Regions from separate parts of the Paenibacillus sp. 7541 genome, predicted to be linked through region 2. Evidence: riboswitches for the same ligand, from Rfam matches in the RefSeq annotation. Region 2 holds a riboswitch; the other holds the start of a gene.

Region 1 (12,285 bases), on a different contig from region 2:
TATCGACGATCGCAATGGCATTGTTCTCCTGAAGAGATACATAAGCCGTCCCTTCATCCTCGGACAAGGCAATGAACTCCGGCTCCAGATCGAATCTGGCATCGGCTTTCGTGCCTTTGCTTCGGATCATTCCGTCTGCTTCCACCGGTCCGCGGATATGCACATCGTTGTCAATTATCGACGGATCGTCGAATTTGAGCAGATGGATCTCATCTGTCATCGTATCAATGATCGTTACGCTTCCCTCCGGATCGGGAGCATCCTCTGTCCGAGGCTCCCCTTCATCCGCGGTCAGAATATAACGTCCGTCGGACGTATACTTAACCATATCCGGCTGAATGCCTGTCTCATACGAAGTGATCAGATTGCCCTCGTAATCGAGGACAAGCACCTTTCCGGCCTTGGTATGATCCTGCTCCTGCACAGCAACCGCCACCTGCTTCGTTGCCGTGCTGACATCGACGCTGGTCAAATCGCCAAAGACGAACCCGCCTGTGTTCACCAGCTCTTCTACATTCACCTGCTTGTCCTTCTTCGGAGTGCCGTCGGCCAGCAACGACACAATTTCCAGGCTTGCAGGCTGTGTCGATCCGTTCACCAGATAAAATTTATGATTATCTTTGTTGTATTTAATAATTTCGGCAACGCCGCCGTCCTTGTTCGATGTGCCCACCGCATAGTGACCTATTTTCTCAATTGCAATCTGGTCTGCTGCGATCGGATCACGCTTGCCAAGCACGCGCAGCTCATAATCCGACTGGGCCGTGTTCACGTCACGGTCCTGGACGGTCACCCGAATCAGGTACGTCCCTTCTTGCCCTGCAGCTGGCACGCCGGTGATGCTGCCCGAGTCCGGCGCGATCGACAAGCCGGATGGCAGTCCGTCTGCCGTGAACGTATACGGAGCTTGTCCGCCATATACGTCCAGTGTTACGGCATAAGCCTCTTCTTCGTAAGCTTCCGGCAGATCGCGATCGGCAAGCCCGAAATCGGCCGCCAACGCGCCGTGCTGAAGCGACTGTATGCTGCCTTCCTGCTGGGCAGTCTGGCTATTCTCCGCTGCCAATACAGCGCCCGGCGATAACAGCGAGGCTAACGTGATTTCAAAAGCCATCCATAATGAGACCACTTTCATGATCCTGTGCTTCAAAATTAGCTCCCCCTGTTCCAACTTGGAATCCATCATTCTCAAGTGTAAGGAGCGATTGTTAAGAGAGCCTCAAAATTTTCGGCGATTTATGTAAAAAAGCCCCCCATGCAAAAAGCCGAGCCCCCGGGTTGGAACCCGGATTGGCTCGGCAGTCATGACAGGCGCGCACGAGATCCGTCTCGCGGCCCGCCCATCTTCATATTCAATTCGCAACGGAAGGCTTGGATTGCAGGGAAATGGCAAACAGCACGCCCCAGATCAGCAGGAACCCAAGCATCTGGGCGCCTGTGACAACCTCACCGAACACCATCCAGTTGATGAGCACGCCCGCCATCGGAAAGCTCAGTTCCGCCAGGGTAGCTACAGAAGCCTTGGTTGTCGTCAAGCCTTTATAGTACACGAGCAGACTGAGCAGCCCCGGCAGCAGCGCCTGCCCCAGCAAATTGAGCGCCACAGCCCCGAAGGCGACGGTGTTCACCGCTGGCAGATTCCATGCGGCTCCCTCGCTCGCCGTAATGACAAGCAGCAGCGGCAGCGCCAGCACAAAGCGCAGTGAAGTCACCGTCTCGTACTTCAGCTTGCCAACCATCAGCCGTCCCATCACGGTAGATCCGCCCCACAGCGCGGCCGCTGCCAGAGAGAGCAGGCTGCCGACCTGCACGAATTCATTCCAGTGCCCGATCGGCACCGCAAAGCCGAAAGTAAGCATGTAGGTCCCCGTCAGCGCAATCAGCAGCATCCAGGCAAAGTGGCGAGGAAGCTTCTCCTTCAGCAGCAGCGCTGCAAGAATGATGGCAAACAGCGGCTGCAGCTTCTGCAGCAAGAGCACTGCGTTCAGATTGCCGCTGGTCAGTCCCATGGTGAACAGCACGGTGGCCAGCGCCGAGCCACCCCATGAGATGAACAGCAGCGCCCCGACATGGCGCCAGCCAAGCAGCTTGAATTCCTTGCGATTTTTCCAAATGATCGGTATCGCTATAAAAGAAATGATGACATGCTCCAACAGAACGATCTGGGCCGAGGTCAGATTATTCAGCAGAATGACCCGAAATAACGGATCGGCGCCCCATAGCGCGGCTCCGAGCACGACCAGCCAGAATCCTCCCCGAAATTGGCTTTTGACTTGCTCACCGCTTCCCGAATTATACGATTGTACAGGCACGGTTGTACTTGCGTTCTCCATCTTGCTGTCTCCTTGTCCTGAATACGGAGGTCTTACTAGCAGAAAACCCCCGTCATCGGCACATGGCCGACAATCGGGGGTTGATCAAATAAGCCTGCATGATGGCGACAGAAAGCCGCTTCGCATGCAAACCGTAACTTGATCTTCTCCCATCCGGACTTTAACCGTCGGCTTTGGATTTTCACCAAATCAGTCGCTAATCTCCCTGCACAAAAGTGCACAACCATAGCGAGTCGCGGGCTTAGGCTTCTTATGACAGAAACAACTGGCATACGAAACCATCACCGCCGGTCAGGAATTTCACCATACCCCGAAGATCCATATTCATGTTTTATTTTTATAAGCTTCAATTCACTTATAATTCCTATAAGCTTACTTACCTACATGCATTATACCATGAATGCTTTCATGGAAATACATTTTTTTTCATAACAAGTGAATCGACCAATGGAAACGGCGCAGACATCCACATCCACTACACCGCTTAACCACGATACTGAGAATTATATAGCAAATATATAAAAGTTTCTACTATTCATTTAAATAATTTTAAGTAATTTAAATGAATGATGTTCTGATCACAGTATCTATATTTTAAACTAAACCAAAATGCCTCATCGTTGCTATGATAATCAGCACAAACCAGCGCAACACAAAAATGCCCCACACGACAAGGATCGCGATGAACAGCACCGCAACCGCTAACTCGGTTTTCGAATAATGGCCGTAATTTCTTATCGATTTGAATAGCCATCCGAACCGCTTTTTGAAACTCCGCTTGTACGTGGTCCTCGGCTCCATATAACCCCAGCCTCCTTAGCTTGACCCTTTAATGAACAGGCGGCTGCGTCTGTAATCATTATCAACGATGCTCCTGTTGCAGCGCTTGGTTGAATTGTACCATTTCATATGGGAAATTTCACCATCTAATCCTCTCTTCCCTGGTAAAACGCAAACAAGCGGCTCACACAAGGATATCCTTGCGCGAGCCGCTGTGCTGCGGGCTGATTGCGACGTATTAGTGTCTGTTACATCTTATTCACCCTGGTAACGATCATATGCCGTCTGATATACGCGCATATACTCCTCCAGCCCCATCCGGTTGATCGTGTTCACATATTCTTCCCACTGGCTGAAGGAAGCGGAGCCGTTCACGAACTTGGCCTCCATCTCATTCACGTAGTCCTGAATATCCTTACCGATCGACGACATAATTTCATTCTCTTCATTCGTGAAGTTGAAGTTGTACAGAATGTCCTTAACGGCATACGGCTCTGCCTTGGCAGCCGCCTCCATCGCACTCGGAAGCGTCTCGGAGCCCTTGAACCAGTTCTCGCGCACGAGGCCTGGATAGCTGCCGCCCAGCCAAGTGAAGTATTTAGCCATCGCCTGATCCTGAGTCAGCCCGTCCGGGTTATTGGTGATCTCGTCCACATACTCCAGCTCGCCGTTAGCCGTTGTAGTAAAGGTCTCGCCTTCCTTGCCCATGAAGTAGAACTGTGCACCCTCATCCCCATAGAAGTAATCCATCCAGCGAACGGTCGCTTCCGGATGCGGGTTCTTATCGGTGATCGCAAACGCGCCAACATGCACCATCGGCACCTTCACATGGGAATACAACTGGTCGCCATGCGGCCCTTTCAGTGCGCCAAGACCGATATACTCCGTGCGGCCCATCACCGTTTCCGGATTCGGCACGATGGTCGAGCCAAGCAGACCCTCCTGGCCTTTAGCGTTCAGCGCGCCGCCTTCAATGGTGAAGATCTCCTTGTCCAGCAGACCCTCGGTATACAGCTTGTTGACAAACTCCAGCATTTCCTTGTACTCCGGCTGCGTCTTCGTGAAGCGAAGCTTGCCCGTGTCCGGGTCCACATCCACGAATTTATGGCCAAGACCGCTGGTCCCAAGTCCCCATGATCCCTTCAAATGATCGATGAGTCCGGTGATGCCGGTTGCGCTGAACGGAACCTCATCATGGACGCCGTTGCCGTTCAGATCCGTTTCTTTTACCGCCTTCAAATATTGGTAGAACTCCTCGATCGTCTCCGGTTCCTTCATCCCAAGCTGGTCCAGCCATTCCTGGTTCACCCACAGCGGTGTTCCCACCAGCATTGACAGCAGCGCCGGATCATAGAACGATGGCATGGAATAGATGTTGCCGTCCGGCATCGTCAGCCCTTTACGGATATCCGGATATTCCTCCATCAGCTTCTTGAAGTTGGGCGCATATTGATCAATCAGATCGTTCAACGGAATGAACACCCCTTGCTCTCCATAGCGCATCAGATCTGAAGAACCGATCCGGGCCGAGTAGAATACATCGGGATAATCTCCACCGGCCAGTGCCAGATTCCGCTTCTCCGTCAGCGTCTCAAACGGTACCAGATCGAAGGTCACATCAATATTGGTCATTTCCTTATAGGTTTTCCACACCAGCGTTTCCTCGAACTTGCTGCCGTTGGTCGGCGATTTGCCTGTGAAGAAGCGGAGCGATATCGGCTCATTCACAATCGGCATGCCCGTCTCGTTCAGAAGGTTAGGCTGTTCGCCGCTCTCCTCCGGCGCGCTCTCCGAGCTGCCGCCGCAGCCTGCCAGAAGTCCTGTACCAAGTACTAACGCTAACGCGGCCGAAACCCATTTTTTCCGTGACATTGTTGTTGTCCTCCCATATTTCTTCATTTTATGAATCTATGCGTCAACCTTTAATCGAACCAATCATGACACCTTTCACAAAATACTTCTGCAGGAACGGGTACAGCATCAGCATCGGCAGGTTGGTTACAATAACAGCCGCATACTTGATCGCCTCCGCATCCATCAGGCTTCGCGCCAGGGAATCGTCGCTGATGTCCACCATCTCCTGCATCTGCCCCTGCACCAGAATCTCCCGCAGGAACAGCTGAAGCGGATAATTGTCGCGACTCGACAAGTAAATCATGGCATTGAAGTACGAGTTCCAGTGCCCGACGGCATAGAAGAGCACCATCACCGCCAAAATCGGACCGGACAGCGGAAGCACAATCCGCAGCAGCACCCGCATATTCGAGCATCCGTCAATAAACGCCGCCTCCTGCAGCTCCTTCGGAATCGAGCTTTGGAAGAACGTCCTCATGATGAGGATGTTCCATACGGACACAGCGGTCGGGATAATCATCACCCAGAAACTATCCAGCATGCCGAGTTCCTTGATGAGCAGGTAGTTCGGAATCATGCCGCCGCTGAAGAACATCGTGAACACGATGATCAAGGTGAATACGCCGCGCCCCGTGAAATCCGCTCGCGACAGCGGGTAAGCCGCTGCGATTGTCATGACCAGATTTAAAGACGTCCCCGCCGCCGTATACAGCAAGGTGTTCAGGAAGCCGCGTCCAATCTCCGAATTGGCGAACAGCCGCTCATAACCGACAAACGACCACTCCTTGGGCCACAGCCATACTTCCCCGCGCATGACCGTCTCCGGCGCGCTGAAGGAAGCAATCAGCACAAAATATAAAGGATACAACACCAGAAGGGTGATCACCGTCAGTATACAATAGATCGCCACGCTGGCTATCCGTTCACTTCGGCTTTGAGGCATCCGTCCATTCCTCCTTACCATAAGCTGCTTGAGCTGACCTTGCGTGCAATCCGGTTCACCGAGATCAGCAGAATGAAGTTGACAACCGAGTTGAACAGCCCAACGGCAGCGGAGTAGCTGTACTGCGCCCCAAGAATGCCGCTTCGGTACACATTGGTCGAGATGACGTCAGATGCTTCCATGTTCAGTGAATTTTGCATTAGAAACACCTTCTCAAACCCGACGCCAAGAATCGATCCGATATTCAAAATAAGCAAAATAACAATCGTCGGCATGATGCCCGGCAAATTAATATGCCATATACGCCGCAGCCAGCTGGCCCCGTCGACCTTCGCCGCTTCATGCAGTTGGGGATCGATGCCCGCCAGCGCCGCCAAATAGATGATCGAGCTCCAGCCCATGCCCTGCCACACGCCGGACCAGACATAGATGCTCTTGAACCAGGACGGCTCTGTCATGAAGGAAATAGGCTCCCCGCCGAAAGCGGCGATTACCTGATTCACCAGGCCGCTGACCGGCGACAGAAACATCATAATCATACCGACCATTACAACCGTGGACAGAAAATGCGGAGCATACGTCACCGTCTGCACCATTCTCCGAAACTTGCTGTTTCGCACCTCATTGATCATCAGCGCCAGAATAATCGGGATCGGAAACCCGACGGCCAGCTCGTACAATCCGATGCCCAGCGTGTTGCGAAGAATCCGCCAGAAATAATAGCTGTCAAAAAAACGTTCAAAATGCTTGAGCCCCACCCACGGGCTGTCCAAGATGCCTTTGGTCGCAATGAAGTCTCTGAATGCAATCTGCACGCCATACATCGGCACATAATGAAAGACAATGAAGTACAGCAGTACCGGAGCGAACAGCACGTACAGCTGCCAGTTCCTTCGCATGTGCATGGCCTGCCTTCGCCAGCGTATCGTCTTCTTCGTACGATGATGGGTTAACGATTCCACGCGCTCGATCCGCTGTTCCAAAATCGGCATTCCCCCTTTTTTCAGCCTAAGCCTGCGATGTGCGACTTTATGTGTTCAGATGGACGATCAGCTCTCTTGCTGGCCCTAGCCATCGCCGTGAGCTTGTCCACGTCTGCATCATAATCGAGAGATGCGCCGAGGACTATTGACCATTCTTTTGATATGATTCACTGGATTGGATCGCGGAGGGGTTAGCCGGATTTGCTAAATCAAGTCCTAATATCTTAAATAATGACTAATGATTTTTAACGGAGGATTAACATCGGGCAACCGACATCTTAATACTTATCCTTTTCAATCAGGGGGGGCATCATCCTGCTGATCGGCATACTCGCTTTTCTAAGCACAGTTGCATTTGCACGTTACATTGAACGAGGGGCGGTGTTTAAAATGAAGGTGATCGTTATTTTGACAATTTCAGCGCACGACTGCTGCTGGGAATTCTGTCTGTGTTCATCACAGCCCCAGTGAGTAAACAAAATCCCCCGGAGGTATCGCTCGTAAGCGGCTTTCCTCTGGGGGATTTCTGATATAACCTAAATATCGTTTATATACTTCGATGCAGATAGAATTTACCCACTAGACGACCTTTTCAACCTTAAACAATCTCATCAGAAAATGGGACAGGAACGCTGTCACGATACAGATCATTCCACTGTATGCAGCATAACGGAAGTCCAGAAAGCTGAAATCCATCCGAAGATAGTTCACCGCAGGAAATGCTGCGACAATGCCCACCAGAATGAAAATTCTAAATATTTTCAGTACAGTTTCACTTCCGTTGGTAGCCCAAACAATCGCATTAGCCATATACAAAAATGCAGCTATGCATAAAACAATGGTCAGACCAGAAGAGAAAAGACTCGTTGACCACGCAGACCTAAACCCTAACAGAGTAAATACAAACCAAATTAGAACACCATTCATGATTGCCATAGCTACAACGCGGATCAGGGCAAACAACCACACTGCAAGCATGATTTTACCGGGTTTGGACACTACCGCAAGCAGAAAACTCAGGTTCTTTTCAGCTTTTTCTTTCGTGAAGAACTGTAAGACATGAGGTATACCGACATACAATGCAAACACCAATGCAGAAGACAGGAGACCAACAGCAATCAATGAATTGGTAAACATGACACGATGTTCCCGGGTCTCATTCAACTTGTGCAACAGTGGAACAAGACCATCGATCGTCAAACCCAGACTTGCTTCCAGTTCCCCTAGTTGACCGATCGTAAACACGAAGAAAATGCCAAACATCAATATTTGCATGGTCAATGACCTTTTCCAATTGAGGGTTTGCACATCTTTTCTTAATAACGGCAGCAAGTACAGTCTCTCCTTCCCCAAAAAGATTACTTTACACGTTAGTTTTGTACAGCGGCTTGTTTGGTTGTTCTGTAAAAGTCCTCCAATGAGCTTTTTTCCTTGAAAAATTCCTGGATTTCTATGCCGTGCTGCAGTAGAATTTGTAGCGGCTGTTTAATAACCTCCGATTCAACCATAAATGTTACAGACTGCTCATCATGACTCACAACCGTCATTCCATCAATATCCTGAAGAATACTCACCACCAGTTGCGGGTTGTCACAAGTAACGACGTAACGTTGGGTCATTCCAGTGATCGCCTGAAGTGCTTGATCTGCTACAATGCGGCCTTGATGTATCATAATAACCTGATCAGCAATTTTCTCAAGATCAAATAAATCATGAGAGCTGATAAGGATTGAAGTACCCTGCTTCGAACAGATTTCACTGAGTTTGTCTCGTAGAAAAATTTTGGAATCCGGATCAAGACCGTTGAAGGGCTCATCCAGAATAAGCAGCTCGGGTTCGTGCAATAATTCACGTATTATCATAAGCTTCTGCTTCATGCCTTTGGAAAAACGTCCCACCTTCAAAGAAGTTTTCAACTCAAAATGTTGCACAAGCTCGTTGTATCGTGCTGCAATTTTCTCTTTTTGCATACCTCGGAGGCGTGCAAAAAACAGGACATTCTCCCAAGCTGACATTTCACCGTACAATCCACCCTCGTCAAATACGATACCAAAACGGTTCCTGCTCTTCTGACTCATGTTATACGCTGGCTCGCCAAAGATCGTACATGCCCCTGTCGTTGGAGGGTAAAGTCCTGCAATGCAGCGAATGGTAGACGTTTTACCCGCTCCGTTCTCGCCAATCAAAGCACAGATTTGCCCGGAGTGCGTAGTAATGTCAATATTTTTAAGTACATGGTTTCCCTGCAGGTTCAGATTTAATCCACGTGTTTCAATGATCTGTGATCCCATGATTTCCCCCCTCTAAGGATGACCACGAAGGGTCACATATTCATGTGTATCTGCTGCCCACCAGGGTTAGCCCCTCCATGGGCCATTTCCGTATCCAATGCATTTGGAAAATCGGAGATAAATGGTTGAAGCTGATACTTCTCCAGCAATGCCCTCAAATGAACGAGCTGTTCCGGCAGAGCATTCGGAAGGATATTGTCCAGAACTCCTCATCCTCCTTATACTCCCTTACTCTATCAATACTACCATTATGGGATTTATAGTTACTCCAAAGTCAGCCATAGCCTGAACATTTCCCAGCACTTTTGCAAGGTAACCTGTGAAAGATACATACTCACCTAAAGTTAGCGTTTTCCCCAAAATCATGATTCCGGAGAACAGTAATACTACAGCCCCGCCATAATTCGCCTGTAATAAGCGGAATTGGCATCGCAATTAATTCTTGAACATGCCAATAATCATAAATGTTGCAATATACAGGACAAAAACGATGGCCAGAATCATGCTCATCCTGCTTTTGTTCTTGACCTTCCTGTTCAGAAAGACAGTTAGTATGCCTATGGCCACAATACTTAAAATCATTATTAAATTGTTCATACCAAGCTCTCCTTTAAAGCCTGTCTACATGAATTAAGCTGAGCTGCATACCCAATGAATTGAAATGTTTATAGTAGTCTACAATTTCCTCACGAATATATAGTTATTTATTTAATACTACATTAAAACAGAAGGGAATTCCTGTTTTTCTCAATTTATTCATATTTTCGTAGAAATTCGAGAAGTCAGGACGGTTTTCTATCATTCGATTGGTTACATCCTGATTATGGGAGGATGCATGGATAACCAAGCTGGCACCGGACAACTCTTCCCAGTTCAGCTCTCCTACGTCCATTAAGTTCGTATAGATAAAGATATTACGGTAACCGAGTTGACGTGCCTCTGCAAGAATTACAGAGAGAAGATCCCACTGCAACAACGGTTCTCCACCAAATGATATGCAGTGATTGAGCACACAGAAAAGAAAGAACACGCCGATATAAGACGTGTTCCGATTGAAAGCCGAGGTGCCTCGGCCTCTTTCTTGTTCGTTCGGTTTTGTTCTATTCCTTTCACAGCTTCATTCAAACCCTGAAAAGATCGATTGCTGCATAGTTTTAGGATGTCATCTTGCTGACCGCCCATCGAGTTCGTCGTGATGGAGATGCTCATGCTAGCCGTCATTCCCGGTCCGCGGCAGCGGCGAGCACCAGCAGCTTGTCAAGAATATGGGCATAGGATAGCCCGCTAGCTTGGAGCATACTTGGGTAGCGGGAGCTCGATGTGAAGCCCGGTATCGTATTGACTTCGTTAAACACAATTCTTCCGTCGTCAGCCAGGAACATATCCACCCGCGCCAAACCTCTACAGCCCAGTATTCTATAAATCGATCGTGCCGTCTCCTTGACCCTGTCCGCCGTTTCCTCATCAATGCGGGCAGGCAAGTGGATCTTGGAATGGGCCAGCGTATACTTCTCGGCATAATCAAAAAAGCTCCCTTGCAGTTCAATCTCGTCAACAACACCAATCAGCGGATCTGAATTGCCCAGAACCGCACACCCCACCTCAAAGCCGTCGATGTTCTCCTCAATGACTACTTTGTTGTCGTGGCCAAAAGCGGTTTCGATACCTGCCGCCAATTCCTCCATGTTGTTAACCTTCGTTATACCGAGCGATGAACCTGACCTTGCCGGCTTGACGAAGAGCGGGAAGCCCAGCGCTTGCGCTTCTGACAGACGCGCTTCTATGTCTTCATTCTTATTCATCGTAAAGGAGCTCGGCGTACCGATGCCCGCAGCTTGCACCAGCTGATGCGCAAGCTCTTTGTCCATGCATAACGCGGAGGACAACATCCCGCACCCCACAAACGGAATGCCCGAGAGTTCCAATAATCCTTGCAGGGTGCCATCCTCTCCGTATTTGCCATGAAGGACCGGAAATACCACATCCACCGGCGTGACGCGGAACTCCGTTCCGACAAGCTCTACCAGTCCCTGCACCTCTCTGCTTGGGGAGAGAAAAGACGGCCTGCAGCTAGGATGAATATGCCAGCGGTCTTGGCGAATATCCTCGATGCTCCCGCCGTATCCAAGCCAGGCCCCTTCCCGTGTAATTCCGATCAATACAAGATCATATTTCGCGGGATCCAAATGCTCGATTACCGCAGCGGCGGAGTTCAACGATACGTCGTACTCGCCGGAACGGCCGCCGAACAATACCACAATCGTCTTTTTGTCCATCGTTATTTGCCTCCTTAAACTTTAAGTTAGTGTTTCGGATGTTCGGAAATCGTTGTAATGATGAATCCGTCCCGATTATTTCCGGATATGCTGTAAGCGTCGTTTGTCAGGATGGGAATCTCGGTATCGTCTCCCTTATCTGCCGGCACGTAATAAATCTTTGTCGTCCTGTTCGTTTCCCGCAGCGTTAGCTGCTCCCCGGAATACCGATATGTCTGAACGAAGTCGATATACTCCTCCAAACAAAGATCCTTCTCCTCCATGATCCGGGAATGAGGGTATCCTACATATCGAAAGTGCCACGGTTCATGGGAAATTTGAGTGATCGACTCCTTTTCCTTCTTATACCGGAGAATAAAGCCGTAATTCGCAGCTTGTTCCCTGAAGGACCTGTATATCCCTCTGTCCGGGAATGTCGGTGCGATAAAATCGAGTTTGGATTTCAACCTGCCGACATCGATTGCAAGTCCCGTTTGGTGCTCGCTGTGACCAGGCCAAGCTACATATTGGGACGTATAGTCGGCCCCCCGTTCGATTAGAGAATCGTTATAGATTCGGGTCTGTTCTTCTTTCGTTCGATAACCGCTGACCGCAAGGATATCATCCATGCCTCCGCAAGCCTTCAGCAGCGCATAAAGCTGCTCCAGGCATTGCTTGTCCAATCTCATTCCCTTGTCTAGCTGATGAATAGAAGGGTAGACATCCAGAGACCTAAGTTGATCGGCTTGTACCGGGAGTCTGACTGGGTGCTGCCGGTTGACCAATACTAGCTCCCCTCTGAATATATCTTCGTGGCTTGCGCGAATGTTATAATGCTTCTGCCTC
Region 2 (12,285 bases):
GAGCAGTCGGTGCGCAACCGCTGCCGGGAATATATTGAAGCTTTCAAGGCTTCCGGTTTGAAATTCCAGGTCGCTTATGCCAGCAAAGCTTTCTGTGTGATGGCGATGTGCCGTCTTGCTGAAGAGGAAGGCATGTCCCTTGACGTTGTATCCGATGGCGAGCTGTACACGGCGCTGCAGGCTGGGTTCCCAGCGGAGCGGATTCATTTCCACGGCAACAACAAAACGATCGAAGAAATCGAGATGGCGCTTGATGCGAAGATTGGCTGCTTTGTGGTTGACAATGCAGTAGAGCTTCACATGCTGCAAGCCATTGCGGCTGACAAAGGCGTGAACGTGAACATTTTGCTGCGCGTGACACCAGGCGTTGAAGCGCATACGCATGAATATATTTCCACAGGTCAGACCGACTCCAAATTCGGTTTTGACATTGGCAACGGTTCGGCCTTCGAAGCGGTGAAGCTGGCTTCGGAACAGCCTAACATCCAGCTGATGGGTATTCACTCGCATATCGGATCGCAGATCTTCGAGGTGGAAGGCTTCCAGATGGCGGTTCAGCGCGTGGCTGATTTTGCTTCCAAAGTGAAGAGCGAGCTTGGCGTAGTGTTCACGGTAGTCAATTTGGGCGGCGGATTCGGCATCCGCTACACAGAGGGAGACACACCGCTGCAGGTTTCCCAATATGTCAAAGCGATTACGGATGCTGTGAAGCAGCATTTCGCCGACATCGGTTCCGAGCTTCCTGAAATTTGGGTTGAACCGGGCCGCAGCATCGTGGGCGATGCGGGCACCACGCTGTACACGGTAGGTACAAGCAAGGATATTCCTGGCGTTCGCAAATACGTGGCTGTAGACGGCGGAATGACAGACAACCCGCGTCCGGCGCTGTATGAGTCGAAGTACGAGGCGATTCTGGCCAACCGTGCAAACGAGAAGGTCGAAGAGACGGTATCCATTGCCGGTAAATGCTGTGAGAGCGGCGATATGCTGATCTGGGATCTGGATCTGCCGAAAGTGAACACAGGCGATCTGCTCGCGGTATCCTGCACAGGAGCGTACAACTACTCCATGGCCAGCAACTACAACCGGATCCGCAAACCGGCGGTTGTGTTTGTAAAGGATGGCCAAAGCGAGCTGGTCGTTCGTCGTGAGTCGCTTGACGATATTGTCAGCCATGATGTCGTTCCTGCGCGCTTGCACAAAGAAGCGGTATCCAGCTAATATAATCTTAGGATGACGGAACAGGACCTGGAGAGGCGCATGCCCTCCGGGTCTTGTTTACTTTCGATGGATGCATCCTCCTTCACACCGGACTGCGGGCGAAAGAGAGTCGGCGGTTGGGATTCGATCTTTGCTGCTTGCGATTCTCGATGCACTTTGCTTAAAAATGGTTTTCATAGTACACTAGTCATTGTATTGTCTGAATACAGAAATATCGATCATAGCACTCACGAAGGGAGTTACCCAATATGGCAAAAAAAGCGAAAATTACATTGGAAAACGGCAAAGAGGTGCTGCTTGAGCTGTTCGATCAGGACGCGCCAAACACCGTAGCCAACTTTGAGAAGCTGGCAAACTCCGGATTCTACAACGGTCTGGTGTTTCACCGCGTAATCCCTGGGTTCGTAGCGCAAGGCGGATGCCCTAACGGCACAGGTACCGGCGGCCCTGGATACACGATCAACTGTGAGATCAACCCAAACAAGCACGAGCGCGGAAGCCTGGCGATGGCGCATGCCGGACGCAACACAGGCGGAAGCCAATTCTATATCTGCTATGAGCCGCAGCCGCACCTGGACGGTCAGCATACCGTATTTGGCAAAGTGGTTGAAGGTATGGAATATGTGGACGAGTTCAAAGGCCGCGACAAAATGGAGAAAGTGGAAGTATTCGAAGCATAATTAAAGATACATTCATCCCAAAGGATCTCACATTCCGCGGTTTCGTGGAATATAGAGATCCTTTTGGCTTATGTTCATACCTGAAGGAGATTGATATGAAACGGTTATTATGGATCGGGTGTTTATCGTATTTCTTAATCGGTCTGGCGCATGTTGTGCTGGGTTCGGTGCTGCCGGTCATGCTGGAGCATTACGGCCGGGAATACAGTGAAGGCGGCATGCTCATCTTCACCCAATTTGCCGGCTTTCTGGTGGGCGTGCTTGTCTCGCCGCTGATCAACCGCCGCTTTGGCAAAAGAGGGGGACTGCTGATCGCTGCCGGTTTGCTGACGGCAGCCGAGTTTCTGTACACGCTGCTGCCGCCATGGGAGTGGCTGTACGTGATTGCTGTCGCCGCCGGCTTCGGCTTCGGCATGATTGAAGCGGTCATCGGAACGATTATTATTGCGGCCATTAAAGACAAGACGGCGGTGGCTATGAGCCGGCTTGAGGTGTTCTTCGGCGTTGGCGCCATGGTGATGCCGATGATTGCGAGCGGATTCATTACGCAGGAATGGTGGAAGTTTTCGTTTTTTGTCGTGTCCCTGTTTTCCTTTGTGACGCTGCTGTTCTGGTCCAGAAGCTCCTTTGGTGAAGCTGACGCAGTGCTTGACACGCGGGGCGATACGGCTTCGGCTGAAGGCGAGGAGCCGGTTGGCAAGGCGGCGTATAAGTATCGGGGAAGCGCGTTTGGCATTCTGGCGCTGTTTATCGTATTTTTCTTTCTCTATGTAGGAACCGAGATGAGTCTGGCCAACTTCATGCCAGCCATTCTGATTGAGAAGCTTGGGGTAATGAAAGAGACGGCCGCCCTCAGCATTACCTGCTTCTGGGTGGCGATGTCGGTCGGCCGGATATTCGCCGGAACGCTGGCCGAGAAGATCCACTACCGGGTCTATGTGCTGCTGAGCTGTCTGCTGACATTGATGATGTTGATCATCTTTCCGTTTGCGGAGCAGGTGTGGGCCGCATTTACGATCATATTGCTGCTGGGGCTGTTCATGTCCGGGCTGTTCTCCATCGCGCTCGTATTTGCGAGCAAGCTGCTGGAGGGGAGCGAGGAATCGACGCCTAGCATATTGATCGCCTCGGGAGGCATAGGCGGTGCCATCCTGCCGCTCGTTACGGGCTGGAGTCTGGATCATCTCCCGCTTCACCAGGCCGTTTGGTTATTTGCGATTTTTGCCGTTGGTCTGGTGGTTCTTAGTGTGGCTGCGTATTCATTGCAGATTCGACAGCCGAGCACCGGGCCAGGAGCCCGGCATGAGGAAGGGAAGGCTCTCCTGTGATGGGAATCAGAGCTCTTACCCGCACCGTTAATTTGATATCAGGACCAAGGTGAACATGAAGTGAAGGAGCGATAGAGGGAATGAAATTGAATAGTTCCGTGATCACAACGTTACAACAGGAACGTTCACAGCATGAGGTATATCCGCCTGCAACCGAAGCTGATATTATGGAAACCGAAATTGCTTTGGGGGTGCGTCTGCCGGAATCGTATTGCAAATTCGTATCCGAGTTCAGCAACGGTGCATACTTATATCGCTGTCAGGAAATATCCGCTGTGGGACAAGGGAATCAACAAATCGGCGCCCTTCAACATACCTACAGACCATGGACAGCGGGGCCTCATAAGGTCGATGATGGTCAACCTATTCCAATTCGTGAAGGTGGATATGTTACGGTGGACCAGCTCATTCCATTTGCTTATGACCATAATGGGAATATGTGGTGTTTTATTATCGAGAAGATGCAAGATCATGAATATCGGGTCGGCTATTATGATACGTTCCAGCCTAAATTATATGGAGTGATGGACAGCTTTCACGATTGGTTGAACGTATGTGTTTCGCATCGGGAAGAGGTGATTCGCGCGATCTTTGATGATGATGTGATCGTACACGAGCTGGGACTGGGGTAATGATAACAGTGCCATTAGCCAGTCTGACACCGAATCGACATTTGCGATGCTTGCATTTTTGCAAGGTGAGTGTTATTTTTATAAGCAACAGTAAAGTTATTTACTGAGAAAACTTCATAACATGTTATCCTTCGGGGTCGGGTGCAATTCCCAACCGGCGGTGATGCACGTGTCATAATCAGCGTAGGAAAGTAAGAGCTGTAGACGCGGGCTTAGTCCGTGACCCGGATGCGTGAAAGTGCGCGCATACGGTGGACCTGGTGCAAATCCGGGACCGACAGTATAGTCTGGATGGGAGAAGGATGGACGAAGCTTGGCATCTGTTTAATCATGTGGCTATGCCGATTCTCGGTATGCCTATCTTCAGGTTAAACATTGTCAATGTCCGATAACAGAAGCAATGCTTCAAGCTATGTGCGGTTTTTCACAAGTGAATCCGGATGGTTGGATGTGTCCATCGGGGGTTGAATGTTTATTTGTGATGCTTGGATACGCATAGTCTTGTTTATTGCTATCTTTTGAATACTCCCATGAGGCCCTGTTTGGATTTGAGAATCCGGACAGGGCTCTTTTATTTCTTGCAGAAATTTGCTTCGTCCATACGTCACGCGGGGCATCCTTACCCTTAGCTGCCCGCATGACGAAACATAATGCTGAGGAGGGGCAAAATGGACATTATGAATGATGAATACTACATGTCGCTGGCGCTGGATATGGCGGAACGAGCACAAGGCCAGACGGGCATCAATCCGGTGGTCGGCTGCGTGGTTGTTCAGGATGGAGCGCTGGCCGGTGTGGGGACCCATCTTGCCCGCGGGACGCCGCATGCGGAGGTTCACGCCTTGAACATGGCTGGCAACAAAGCGAAGGGCAGTACCGTGTACGTCACGCTCGAGCCGTGCAGCCATTACGGCAAAACACCACCCTGCAGTGACCGGCTGATTGCAGAGGGTGTCAAGCGTGTTGTCGTTGCCTGCGAGGACCCGAATCCGCGCGTGGCTGGAACCGGCATTGAGAAGCTTCGGGCTGCGGGCATTCAAGTGGACACAGGCGTGCTCCGGGACAGGGCGCTCCGGTTGAATGAGCGGTTTATCAAATACATTACGACAGGGCTGCCTTATGTCACATTGAAGACCGCCAGCACGCTGGATGGGAAAATTGCCACCCGGACCGGAGACAGCAAATGGATATCGAATGAAGCATCCCGTGAGATTGTTCATACGCTCCGGCATCGGCATCAAGGTATTATGGTCGGGGTGTCGACGGTCATTGCGGACAACCCACAGCTGACCACCCGGCTTACGGTGGATGGCCTGCATCCGGCCAGAATAGTCGTTGATTCAAGGCTTCGCATCCCGATGGATTGCCGGCTGGTGACAGATAAAGCGGCGCCGACGATCATTCTGACGACGGAGCTGGCCGACCGGGAGAAGCAGAATGCACTGGAGGCAGCCGGGCTGACGGTGATCCGGTGCGGAGACGGTCCGCGTGTGGATCTCAAGGCGGGCATGGCACGCCTCGGCGAGATGGAGATCGGCTCGGTTCTGCTTGAGGGCGGGGGTACATTAAACGGGGCCATGCTGGAGGAACGGCTGGTTGACCGCATGATGCTGTTCTTGGCTCCGAAGATTGTTGGCGGGCACAATGCGCCTGCTAGCTTCAGCTTCGATGGTTATGAGCGCATGAGCGATGCGGTGGAGCTTGAACAGCTGGAGGTGGAGCGGATTGGGGACAATGTATGCATTACAGGCGTTCCTGTCTGGAAATAACGAAGCTGGGAGGAAAGGAGGCGAACCTAAACGATGTTTACCGGATTAGTGGAAGAGATCGGGGAAATGCGCCGCATTAGCCGCCAGGGAGAGGCGATGGTGCTCAGCATTGCTGCCTCGCGCATTATGGATGACCTGAAGCTGGGCGACAGCGTATCGGTTAACGGGGTATGCCTGACGGCAACTTCGATCGATACGGGCATGTTCACGGTGGATGTGATGCCGGAAACTTACAGGAATACGACTCTGAAGGCGCTGAAAGCCGGGAGCAAGGTGAACCTGGAGCGGGCGATGGCGGCAGGCGGACGTTTTGGCGGGCATATTGTACAGGGTCATGTAGATGGGGTAGGCACGATTCGAAGCGTCCATGCTGATCATAATGCGGTCGTGTATGAAATCGCACCCGAGAACAAGGAGCTCTTTAAATACATCATTCCGAAAGGGTCGGTTACGCTGGATGGAATTAGTTTGACGGTCGTCAAGACGACCGCATCCTCCTTCACCGTTTCGATCATTCCGCACACGCTGGGCGAAACCGTACTCGGATACAAGAGGGCTGGCGATACGATCAACATTGAAACCGACATTCTGGGCAAATATGTGGATCACCTGCTGCATTACCGCCCGGATGAAGGGCAGGACGGCGGAAGGACAGAAGCCGGCTCGGGGATCAGCCGGGAATATTTGGCCGAGCACGGTTTCATATAGAACAGGTACACAAGAGATAGAGGATCGCATCAGCACATTTATGGATAAGGAGGATGGAACGATGGAGGAACAGTTTTCATTTCATTCGATTGAAGAAGCGCTGGATGACCTGAAGCAAGGGAAAGTCATCATCGTCGTTGATGACGAAGACCGTGAGAATGAAGGGGATTTCATCGCATTAGCGGAAATGGCAACGCCGGAGGTCATCAATTTTATGATCAAAGAGGGCCGCGGGCTCGTCTGCTTGCCAATGACCCAAAAGAGAGCGGAGGAGCTGGATCTGAAGCCGATGGTCGCCCAGAACACGGATTACCACGGCACTGCGTTCACCGTGTCGATCGATCACAAGGATACGACGACGGGCATTTCCGCGTATGAACGCTCGCTCACCGTTCGGGGCATTATGGATCCGGCAGCGACCGCAGCGGATTTCCGGCGGCCGGGCCACATGTTCCCGCTCATCGCCAAGGATGGCGGCGTTCTGCGCCGGGCTGGACATACTGAGGCGGCCATCGATCTGGCACGGATGTGCGGCTCATATCCAGCCGGCGTCATCTGTGAGGTGATCAAAGAAGACGGAACGATGGCCCGATTGACTGATCTGGTGGATATTGCGGAGAAGCATCAGCTCAAGCTGATCAGCATCAAGGATCTAATTCATTACCGCAACGCCAAGGAGCAGCTTGTTCATCGCGAAGTGGCCGTGCGCATGCCGACAGACTTCGGGGTGTTCCAGGCGGTAGCCTACACCAACGATGTGGACAACAAGGAGCATGTGGCCCTCGTCAAGGGAGAAATTGACGGTGAGCAGCCGGTCCTTGTGCGCGTTCACTCCGAGTGCCTGACCGGCGATGTGTTCCACTCGCATCGCTGCGACTGCGGACCGCAGTTTGAGGCTGCGCTTCGCCAGATTCATGAGGCGGGCAGCGGAGTGCTCCTGTACATGCGTCAGGAAGGCCGCGGCATCGGACTGATCAACAAGCTGAAGGCTTATAAACTCCAGGAAGAAGGGCTGGACACGGTGGATGCCAATCTGAAGCTTGGATTTCCAGCCGACCTGCGCGACTACGGAATCGGGGCCCAAATTCTGAAGGATCTGGGTGTCCGCAAAATCCGTCTGCTCACCAACAACCCTCGCAAAATCAAGGGACTGGAGGGTTACGGGCTGGAAGTGGTCGAGCGGGTGCCGATTCAAATGCCGGAAAATGAAGACAACACCGCATATCTTCACACCAAGCAGGCCAAGCTCGGACACATGCTGGAGTTTGATGACATCGAGCAAAACGAAAGCAGCAAAATATAAATCCTAAATTCTAATTCGAAAGGTTGATGACAAACATGGCACATTATTTTGAAGGTAATCTGGTTTCCGAAGGACTTCGGTACGGGATCGTCGTGGGACGTTTTAACGAGTTTATTACAAGCAAGCTGCTGGGCGGGGCACTTGACGCGCTGAAGCGGCATGGGGTGAAGGACGACGAGGTGGATGTGGCCTGGGTACCGGGCGCTTTCGAAATCCCCCTCATCGCCCAGAAAATGGCGGAAAGCGGCAAGTACGATGCGATTATTACGCTCGGGACCGTGATTCGCGGCTCAACGACCCATTATGATTATGTGTGCAACGAGGTGGCCAAAGGGGTGTCCGCCATTAACCTGAAGACCGGCGTGCCCACGATTTTTGGCGTCGTCACAACCGAGAACATCGAGCAAGCGGTCGAGCGTGCAGGAACGAAGGCGGGCAACAAGGGCTGGGATTCCGCGATGGCGGCCATTGAAATGGCAAACTTGACGAAACAGCTAAAATAGTGCTTATTTAATGTAGTGTTCTTTTTTAAGGACACTGCATTTTATTTTTGGCGGGAGGATTCACCGTGACCGTATTGTACAAGCTGGAGACGTTTGAAGGTCCGCTTGATCTGCTTCTGCATCTCATTGATAAAGCGGAAATTGACATCCAGGATATTCCCGTCAGCGAGATTACCGATCAGTACATGGCCTATTTGCAGAGCATGCAGGAGCTGGAGCTGGAGATTACCAGCGAGTTTCTCGTGATGGCGGCAACGCTGCTGTCCATCAAAAGCAAGCTGCTGTTGCCAAAGCCCCCGGTTATTGAAATGGACGAGTTCGATTATTATGAAGATGATGATATTGACCCAAGAGCCGAGCTCATTCAGAAGCTGATAGAATATCGAAAATATAAAGGCATCGCTCGCCACCTCCATGAACGGGAATGGGAGCGCAGCCAGATATATTCCAAGGAAGCCGAAGATTTAACGCCTTATATGCCTGTGACGCCGGAAAACCCGGTTGAAGGATTACATATTTCCGATTTGATTGCCGCCTTTCAGCGTGCCCTTAGCAAAGCGGTGAAACGGACGTCTTACGCCCGCATTGAACGGGATGAAATCTCGGTCAAGGACCGAATTCGCCAAGTGGTGGACACGCTGCAGAATGTTGGACGCGGAGGGCGTGTGCTGTTCTCGAAGCTGCTGCATGAGGAGATGGAGCGGCATGAAATTGTGGTGACATTCCTGGCCATTCTGGAACTGATGAAGATGAAGCAGATCTGGTGTTATCAGGAATCCTTATTCGGAGATATCGTTATGGAGTGGAGAGGGGAAGAAAGACTTGATGGAATATCCGATGCTGAAATCGATTATTGAGGGACTGCTGTTTCTTTCAGGAGAAGAGGGGCTGTCGGTGAAGCAGCTCTCCGAAATTACGGAGCAGAAGGCGGAGCTGATCACGTCCGCACTGGAGGAGATGAAGGAGGACTGTGAGCGTCAGCATCGCGGGATCCAGATCGTTCAGATTGCCGGAAACTACAAGCTGGCTACGCTGCCTGAGCATGCGCCGTATTTTGAACGGCTGGCCTATTCACCATCCCGGTCTGCGCTGTCCCAGGCGGCGCTGGAGACGCTGTCAATCGTTGCTTACCGGCAGCCGATAACCCGGGTGGAGATCGAGGAGATTCGCGGCGTAAAGTCCGAGCGGGCGATTCACACCCTGGTGAACAAAGGCTTGATCGAGGAGGTCGGCAGAGCCGAAGCGATCGGCCGCCCGATTCTGTACGGGACGACCAAGGCGTTTTTGGATTATTTTGGCTTGGCCAGCATCAAGGACTTGCCGGAGCCTTCCCAGTTTGAGGATACGGATCAGCTGGAGGAGGAAACGCAGCTGCTGTTCGACAAGCTGGACGGTCGGCAGCTTACGATTGATGATGTTGATTGAGATGGCCTGTTTGAGTTTACGTCATCGCTATATAAAACACGGTGCGCCAGACAAGCGGGGTTATCCCGCTGGATCAGGCGTACCGTGTTTTTTAGTATCCGCATCTTTTTACGATCGAATTGCCATACTAAGCCAACGGGTATATTCATTGTCTGGAGGTAACGTGTGTGAGCATCTGGGTCTTACTGGCGATCGGGCTGGTCTTGTTGTTCGTCATCCTGCTGCTGATCGTGCTGAGCTCGATGATTACGATGAGCTTCGGCATACGTCTTAGCACCAAAGAATGCAAAGTAAACATACGCATCACCATGTTGTTTGGGCTGCTGCGCCGGGAATACGACATTCCGGTTAAGGTGGCGAACGGGGCGGTTGAACTGGAGATCAAGGAAGTGCCGGACAAGGAGGAGCAGGAGGAGGACGGGGACGAACCGGCCAAATCGATTCCGATGTCCTTCCCCTTGCGAGGCTTGAACGGCGGCCTTACCAAATCGCCGAGCTTCAAGCGATGGATGAAACGAACCTTGACCCGGATACGCCTGAAGGAACTCAAGTGGACGACCAGGGTAGCGCTGGACAACGCGGCCGAAACCGCGGTTGCCACCGGACTGATGTGGAGCATCAAGCATACGCTGCTTGGATGGGTATCGTACAAGCTGAAGATGGAGCAAATTCCGCAGCTTGACATATCGCCCATATTTAACGGACCGCCGCAAATTTCCACCGAAATGCGCTGCATAGCGGAAATCTCCTGCGGTAAAGCTATGTATGCTGGACTGGTACTTATGGTTCGCGTGTTAAAGATGAAAGGAGGAATTAAATCATGGCAGAACACCCAATTCAAGGCTTGATGCAAACCGCGATGGAGAACATCAAGGGCATGGTGGACGTCAATACGATTGTCGGTGACCCTGTAAACACACCTGACGGCAGCGTCATTTTGCCTATAAGCAAGGTGGCCTTTGGTTTTGCGGCCGGGGGCAGTGATTACAACGTCGAGGCAGGCGGGGATCACCGGTCTTCCGCTGATCATTCGTCCATGGATCACAACGGACTTCCGTTCGGCGGCGGCAGTGGCGGCGGGGTGACCATCAGTCCCATTGCTTTTCTCGTCGTCGGAAAGGATGGCGTTCATATCGTGCCGCTGGACAACCAGACGCATCTGTTCGAACGCATTATCGATGCGACTCCGTACCTGCTGGAGCAGGTTCAGTCCATGTTCCAAAGCGGGGGCGGTTCCTCATCCGCTTCGGCTTCCTCGTCTTCAAGCGAGCCAACGTATTCTTAAACGTCCAGCTGCTTGCTAACGGAACATTGATGTAACGTCCATGCTTCAAACATAAAATGACGGTGCAGGCGTCTGCCTGACCCGTCATTTTATGTTTCTGGACCACATTATCTTGAATATGGACATACCTCATTAGACAAGTACATATACTTGTACAAGATTTCCGAACACCGGAGGATTATAAAAATGAACATGTTCAATCGGACTGCCTGCAGATCGCTGCTTGCGATCATGATGACCGTCGTATGCTTCGCTTATACCGCTCTTCCGGCCTATGCGCATCACGAGAATGGGCCGCCCAATCATGCTCAGGCTGCTGCACTCATTGACGTCACGTCAGGCCGGCTGCTGTACAGTAAAAACGGGGATGACCGCCTGCGAATTGCCAGCCTTACTAAAATTATGACCGCGATTGTGGCGATTGAGCAAGGGAAGCTGAGCGACAGGGTTACCGTATCCAAAAATGCGTTTGCCAAGGAAGGCTCATCGCTGTTCCTCAAGCTGGGGGAGGAGATGACGCTGGAGAACCTGCTGTACGGCTTGATGCTTCGTTCGGGCAATGACGCTGCCACCGCCATCGCCGAGCATGTCGGCGGAACAGAGGAAGGGTTCGTGCTGCTCATGAACGAGAAGGCGGCCGAGCTCGGACTTTCCAACACCCACTTCATGAACCCTCATGGCCTGGATCATGATGAGCATTACTCATCAGCCAATGATCTCGCGATGCTGACCGCCTATGCCCTCCAAAACCCGATATTTAGCGAGATTGTGAAAACTCCGACCAAGCGAGCGCCGAATCCGAATGCTTCATGGGACTACAAGTGGGACAACAAAAACAAGATGCTTCGGTTCTACGAAGGGGCTGACGGCGTAAAGACCGGATATACGAAAAAAGCGTTCCGCTGTCTTGTCAGCTCTGCAACCCGGGGCGGGCAGCAGATCGCCGCAGTCACTTTGAACGACGGCAACGACTGGAACGACCATGCAACCATGCTGGACTATGGCTTCGAGCATTTCCCGCTGAAGCAAATTACGGTCAAGGGCCAGAAGATTCAAGGCCAGAGTCTCGTAAGCGGCCGTGATTTCATCTACCCGTTCGCTCATGGTGAAGAGGAGAAGCTGGTGAAGAAGCTGGTGCTCCGCAAGCCTGGCAATCCGGATCTTTCGTTCGGCATGCGCGGTTATATCGAGCTGTTGCTCGAGGGTCAGAAGATTGGGCAGGTTCCCGTTTATGCTGAAGGCAGCCCAATTCCCGATATTCCACAGCAGAAGTTAAGACAGCGCACAGCGTCCGCCTCGGCTCCATATGGCGCACTCAGCCTGTGGGAATCGGCCCGTGAAGTGCTGAAATCGCTGTTTGGCGGGGAGCGGAACTGATTTCTTCAGCAAGCACAACGCCGCATCGTTACGAGGGAGGAGCATAGTTCTATG

What was found. Region 2 has a riboswitch for FMN ahead of ribD (bifunctional diaminohydroxyphosphoribosylaminopyrimidine deaminase/5-amino-6-(5-phosphoribosylamino)uracil reductase RibD). Riboswitches for the same ligand answer to the same signal wherever they lie in the genome.
Region 1: another riboswitch for FMN. It lies ahead of CHH75_RS05225 (DMT family transporter); the one in region 2 lies ahead of ribD (bifunctional diaminohydroxyphosphoribosylaminopyrimidine deaminase/5-amino-6-(5-phosphoribosylamino)uracil reductase RibD).

What each region holds. Positions count from the first base shown of each region.
Region 1 covers NZ_NQLZ01000007.1:56,588-68,872, forward strand. Annotated here, with positions in the region: gene CHH75_RS05220 (choice-of-anchor I family protein) at 1-1,150, opposite strand, end outside; gene CHH75_RS05225 (DMT family transporter) at 1,353-2,333, opposite strand; FMN riboswitch at 2,471-2,655, opposite strand; gene CHH75_RS05230 (hypothetical protein) at 2,928-3,134, opposite strand; gene CHH75_RS05235 (extracellular solute-binding protein) at 3,369-4,985, opposite strand; gene CHH75_RS05240 (carbohydrate ABC transporter permease) at 5,029-5,910, opposite strand; gene CHH75_RS05245 (ABC transporter permease) at 5,925-6,815, opposite strand; gene CHH75_RS24605 (hypothetical protein) at 7,221-7,364, shown strand; gene CHH75_RS05250 (hypothetical protein) at 7,473-8,225, opposite strand; gene CHH75_RS05255 (ABC transporter ATP-binding protein) at 8,264-9,184, opposite strand; gene CHH75_RS24770 (hypothetical protein) at 9,620-9,781, opposite strand; gene CHH75_RS05260 (radical SAM family protein) at 9,885-10,214, opposite strand; gene vanG (D-alanine--D-serine ligase VanG) at 10,402-11,460, opposite strand; gene CHH75_RS05270 (D-alanyl-D-alanine carboxypeptidase family protein) at 11,487-12,285, opposite strand, start outside; gene alr (alanine racemase) at 12,268-12,285, opposite strand, start outside.
Region 2 covers NZ_NQLZ01000015.1:138,498-150,782, forward strand. Annotated here, with positions in the region: gene lysA (diaminopimelate decarboxylase) at 1-1,221, shown strand, start outside; gene CHH75_RS09795 (peptidylprolyl isomerase) at 1,470-1,901, shown strand; gene CHH75_RS09800 (MFS transporter) at 1,997-3,229, shown strand; gene CHH75_RS09805 (SMI1/KNR4 family protein) at 3,310-3,861, shown strand; FMN riboswitch at 3,985-4,168, shown strand; gene ribD (bifunctional diaminohydroxyphosphoribosylaminopyrimidine deaminase/5-amino-6-(5-phosphoribosylamino)uracil reductase RibD) at 4,530-5,630, shown strand; gene CHH75_RS09815 (riboflavin synthase) at 5,664-6,338, shown strand; gene CHH75_RS09820 (bifunctional 3,4-dihydroxy-2-butanone-4-phosphate synthase/GTP cyclohydrolase II) at 6,400-7,641, shown strand; gene ribH (6,7-dimethyl-8-ribityllumazine synthase) at 7,677-8,144, shown strand; gene CHH75_RS09830 (segregation and condensation protein A) at 8,210-9,001, shown strand; gene scpB (SMC-Scp complex subunit ScpB) at 8,970-9,569, shown strand; gene CHH75_RS09840 (DUF2953 domain-containing protein) at 9,737-10,417, shown strand; gene ytfJ (GerW family sporulation protein) at 10,390-10,854, shown strand; gene CHH75_RS09850 (D-alanyl-D-alanine carboxypeptidase family protein) at 11,041-12,231, shown strand; gene CHH75_RS09855 (nucleoside recognition domain-containing protein) at 12,283-12,285, shown strand, end outside.